Regions from separate parts of the Rhizobium sp. BK661 genome, predicted to be linked through region 1. Evidence: riboswitches for the same ligand, from Rfam matches in the RefSeq annotation. Region 1 holds a riboswitch; the other holds the start of a gene.
What was found. A riboswitch is a leader RNA that binds a small molecule or an ion and turns the genes downstream of it on or off. The one in region 1 is predicted to bind thiamine pyrophosphate.
Positions count from the first base shown of each region.

Region 2: it holds a riboswitch for thiamine pyrophosphate, as region 1 does, so the genes downstream of both, thiM (hydroxyethylthiazole kinase) here and thiB (thiamine ABC transporter substrate binding subunit) in region 1, are expected to answer to the same signal.

Region 1 is NZ_JANTYT010000002.1:318,874-321,325, reverse strand. It holds gene FHX16_RS07870 (MDR family MFS transporter) at 1-910, shown strand, start outside; TPP riboswitch at 972-1,083, shown strand; gene thiB (thiamine ABC transporter substrate binding subunit) at 1,128-2,156, shown strand; gene thiP (thiamine/thiamine pyrophosphate ABC transporter permease ThiP) at 2,156-2,452, shown strand, end outside.
Region 2 is NZ_JANTYT010000011.1:63,502-65,953, forward strand. It holds gene FHX16_RS20910 (hypothetical protein) at 471-1,022, opposite strand; TPP riboswitch at 1,369-1,464, shown strand; gene thiM (hydroxyethylthiazole kinase) at 1,515-2,318, shown strand; gene thiE (thiamine phosphate synthase) at 2,315-2,452, shown strand, end outside.

The DNA of each region.
Region 1 (2,452 bases):
CGCCCTGCTGCTCGCCTTGACGACGGCAAGCATCGTTCTGGCCGCCGACGGCGCTCAGGTCTTCGGCTCGCTGTTTGCTCCGCAAAACCTGGCCATCATGACGCTCGGCGTAGCTGCGGCCATCGGTTGGATTTTCGTCGAGCGCCGCGCTGCAGAGCCGATTGTTCCCCTGTCTCTATTTCACAATTCGACGTTCAGCCTGTTGCTCATCATGTCGATCATGAGCGGCGCGATTGGAATTGGGATGGTCAATTATTTCGCGTTGTTCCTACAAACGACGACCGGTCTTTCGCCGTCGGCGGCTGGAGCGTTCTTTATTCTTCTGACCGGCGGCATCGTTTGCGGGTCACTCTCGGCAGGCCGCATCATCTCCATCACTGGTCGCTACAAGCCGTTCGCCATCGCAAGCCTGACTTGCAGCGCCATTGCGTTTGTGCTGCTGACGCGGGTTCATGTCGGAACACCGGTCCTGTTGATCGGGGCGGTGATGGCCCTCCACGGCTTCGGTGTCGGTCTTGCACAACAGGTTCCGGTCATCGGCGTCCAGAATGCTGCCCCGGCGCGCGACGTCGGCGCCGCAACAGGATCGGTGACGCTGTCGCGTATGGGCGGAGCATCGATCGCCATCTCCATCTACGGCGCGATCGTCGGCTCGCAACTCGGCAAAACGGGCGTTTCCATTCCGGGAGTAGCCGACATCGAGCAACTCACTCCAAAGATGCTGGCAGCTTTGCCGGAGCAGGCGCGTCAAGCCGTTGCCGAAGCCTATGGCAGTGCGTTCATGCCGCTTTTCATGGCATCCTGCGTAATCGCTCTGATTGGCCTTTGCGCTGCCTTGATGCTGAAACCAACACAGTTGCCTCGTGTCGTTGAGGTGCGGCCGACCGCCAACGCCGAAGCCGCGGAGTAAAACGCCGATGGCGGCCGCAAGGCCGCCCCTTGCAAGACGCCAAGCGTGGCGATACATCTCAAACGCTCTAACGGGGTGCCCCGTGCCATGAGGCGCGCGGCTGAGAGGCTCAAAGCCAACCCGCGGAACCTGATCCGGCTAACACCGGCGGAGGGATTAGACGCGTGACATCTGGCACCGCCCTTTTCCCCTTCAAGCAAACCAGAGGAGAGGTGCCATGTTCAAATTCAAGTTCACGAGCCGTTCGTTGCTTGCCACGATCTTTGTCGCGACCATCGGCTTGGCCGGCCAAGGCGCACAGGCGGCAGACAAGACGCTCACCGTCTACACCTATGAGAGCTTCACATCCGAATGGGGTCCGGGGCCGAAGGTCAAGGAAGCATTCGAGAAGACCTGCGGCTGCAGCGTCAAGTTCGTGAGCGTAGCCGATGGCGTGGCGTTGTTATCGCGTCTGAAACTTGAGGGCGCTGCGACGAAGGCGGATGTCGTGCTCGGTCTGGATACGAACCTGACCACGGAAGCGAAGGCAACCGGCCTCTTCGATGCGAGCGGTGTCGACGTCAGTGCGCTCAAGGTGCCGGGAAACTACAAGGATGAGGTATTTGTGCCTTATGATTATGGCCACTTCGCCGTCATCTACGACACGCAGACGATCAAAAATCCTCCGAAAAGCATGAAGGACCTGGTCGAAGGCGATCTTTCGCAAAAGATCGTTATTGAGGATCCGCGCACCTCGACGCCTGGGCTAGGCCTCTTGCTGTGGGTGAAGTCGGTCTACGGCGATAAGGCGCCTGAGGCCTGGGCAAAACTCAAAAAGCGGGTGCTGACGGTGACCCCCGGCTGGTCGGAAGCCTATGGGCTCTTCACCAAGGGTGAGGCGCCGATGGTGCTCTCCTACACGACCTCGCCTGCCTATCACATGGTCGCCGAAAATACCGACCGCTATCAGGCGGCTGCGTTTTCAGAGGGCCACTACATCCAGATCGAGGTGGCGGGCCTGCTGAAGAATGCGCCGGACAAGGAGCTTGCACGCGAGTTCCTGAAATTCATGGTGACGCCGGGCTTCCAAGATACGATTCCAACCAACAACTGGATGATGCCGGTTTCGGCGACGTCGCAGCCGCTGCCGGATGCGTTCGGCAAGCTTGTAAATCCATCAAAGACCTTTCTGATGAGCTCGGATGAAGTCGCTGAGAAGCGCAAGGCCTTCGTCGATGAGTGGCTGGCCGCCATGAGCATGAATTGATGCCTTTGACCGAGGCTGAGATGCGACGGGCGGTGCTGGGTGGGGCTTTTAGTCTCGCCGGCATTGCCCTTTTCGTCGGCTTTGCAGTCTTCGTCTTGCTCCTTTCGAGCGATGTTTCCTCCATTCTGACGGCGGTGCTTGAACCCTACATCCTGCAGGTCCTGCGTTTCACCTTGTTGCAGGCCTTGCTCTCGACGCTGCTCTCGATCGCTTGTGCCATTCCGGTCGCGCAGGCCCTGGCGCGTCAGCAGCATTTCCCCGGTCGCATCTGGATCATTCGACTGATGGCCGTGCCG
Region 2 (2,452 bases), on a different contig from region 1:
TAGTGATCCCCAACAAGGACGGCCACCTTCACGGAATGCGTCCTGCGCGTCGATCTCGCGTTCGGCGAGAAGAGTATATCGCTTCAGGCCGTGTCCCTGCGCAAAGGTGCACGAGTCGCACCTCTTGTCGCCAGTCTTTCGATTTGAAAAGCTTCGAACAACAGAGAGTCTTTTGCACGGTGAGAGGTCGCCGAAACATGGCGTTTTGCGACAGTAGCCCAAAGCCACTTCCTGGAAGGAACTATTGATCCACTCGACGTTAACGCCTTGGTGTCTTTCGCCTTCACGTCCGGACAGCGCGCTTCCCTGGAGGAGTATTGAATCCAGCGCGTGCGCGATGCCATGGTATCATGCTCGCCCCTGGAGGCATCATGAGGGCGACTGACGAAACTCACACTGTGCGAGCCCGTGCAACCGCTTCCTTGCGGTGATATTCGCCGCCAACTTGTATGGCCTGCAACGCTCGTGGTCTAGGCCGATGCGTCAGATTTGGGTTTGCGTCCACGTCTTGCCGCGCCCGGTTGCGGGGCGGTTGTTGCTTTCGTCTTCGAGGCTGGTTTCGCACGGGAAACGATTGTCTTCGTTGTAGCAGAGCTTGCTGTCGCAGCGGGCTTGGACGGTTTGTCCATTGACTTGGCACCCGCCGACTTGGCTGCATTCAGGAACCCGACCCGCCGAAGCCGGTTCTGTTCGAGCGCCTGCTGGAAGCCAACGTCGTTCTCTGCGTGATAGGCAAGGTCATCGAGAAACTCGGCTACATCCGATGTCGATGAGACGACGACATAGCTCAGGCCGTGGCCTGCATCGACGGAGTCTCGACCGACCGTAACGCCGAACCCGCCCGGTACCTTCTGAAACCACGTTGAACGCCACTTGCTAAAGCCAGATGTGTCGCGCTCGTATTCCTCTAGATAGGCCTTCTGCTCAGCCACTCGTCCGCGAAATACGTCAACGATGTTTTTGGCACCTGGAGTCGGCTTGGTTGCCTTCTTGGTAGACCACTTTTCAAGGAAATTAGCCATTGATTGCATCTCCACTCATGTTGAGGCATCAGAATGAGAAGACTGTCTTTCAATAATCGTTGAATCTATGCAGTTCTGTTAGAAGTCAATGCATTCAGTTGCGCAGACTGCATAGGGGCGATCTCGATATACACCAACTCTTCCTTCCCGCAGTTGCCGAACACGCGGTGGCAGCTCCGACAGGTCGATATCTGCGAGCTTGGTGCTGGCATGTCTGCTTCGGTGAGACTTTGAGACAGTCCGCGGTGGAGTGCCCGACGCATCCGTTTACGGGCAGTCTCTCGTGTTCGTTTCGCCATGTGCATTTAGGGGATGACAGGCGCTCTCTTCTCTGCGAGAAGCTTGGCGTGAGAGACAGGGGCGCCACCGTCTGGTTGGCTGAGACGTACCCTTTGAACCTGAACCGGATAATGCCGGCGGAGGGAGTCGCTCGGGATCCTTCGCTTAATGCATTGGTCTCAGCGCCTTCCTTCCCCGATCGAAAGGCGAACCATGCTGTTTCAAATCCCACCTGGGACATTGCTGAACGAGCTGCGAGAGCATGTTCCACTTGTCCATTGCATCACCAATTACGTTGCCATGAACATTGCTGCCAACGTCCTTCTGGCAGTCGGGGCCTCTCCTGCCATGGTGCATGCAGAGGAGGAGACCGCCGAGTTTGCCAAGATTGCCGGGGCACTAACGATCAACATAGGTACGCTATCATCCGGGTGGCTGCGTGGCATGGAGGCAGCTGCGATTGCCGCGAGGCAATCTGGCAAGCCATGGGTTCTCGACCCCGTCGCCCATTACGCAACGTCGTTCCGCCGTGCTGCTGCCGACCGACTCATCGAGCTCGGTCCCACCATCGTCCGCGGCAATGCCTCCGAAATCATCGCTCTTGCCGGGGGTGCTTACCGAGGCAAGGGCGTCGACAGCGGGGACGGCGTCGAACACGCTGAGTATTCTGCCCGGCTGCTTGCCGACAGGCACGGTGCGATCGTCGCGGTAACGGGCGCCGTAGACTTCATCACTGACGGGAAGCGCGCGGTTCGCATCGAAGGTGGCTCGGAATTGATGCCGCAGGTGACAGCACTGGGTTGCTCATTGACCTGCCTTGTCGGGGCATTTGCGGCTGCGCGACCCGACGTGCCGTTCGATGCGACGGTTGCGGCCCTTGCCACTTTCGCTGTTGCCGGTGAACTGGCGGCCAGCAGGTCTCAGGGCCCGGGCTCTTTTTCCTGGCGGTTCCTGGACGCGCTGGCAACGGTTGATGGGCCTTGTCTTGATCACAGCGCAAAGGTTGCGGGCGCATGAAGAACCTCGATCTTTCTTTCTATCTTGTCCTTGATCCAGACCTTTGCGCTTCCTTCGGGCTCGTGGCGACAGCGCTTGCTGCAGTTGCCGGCGGGGCGACCGTGGTTCAGTTGCGCGACAAGCGAGCTGCCACC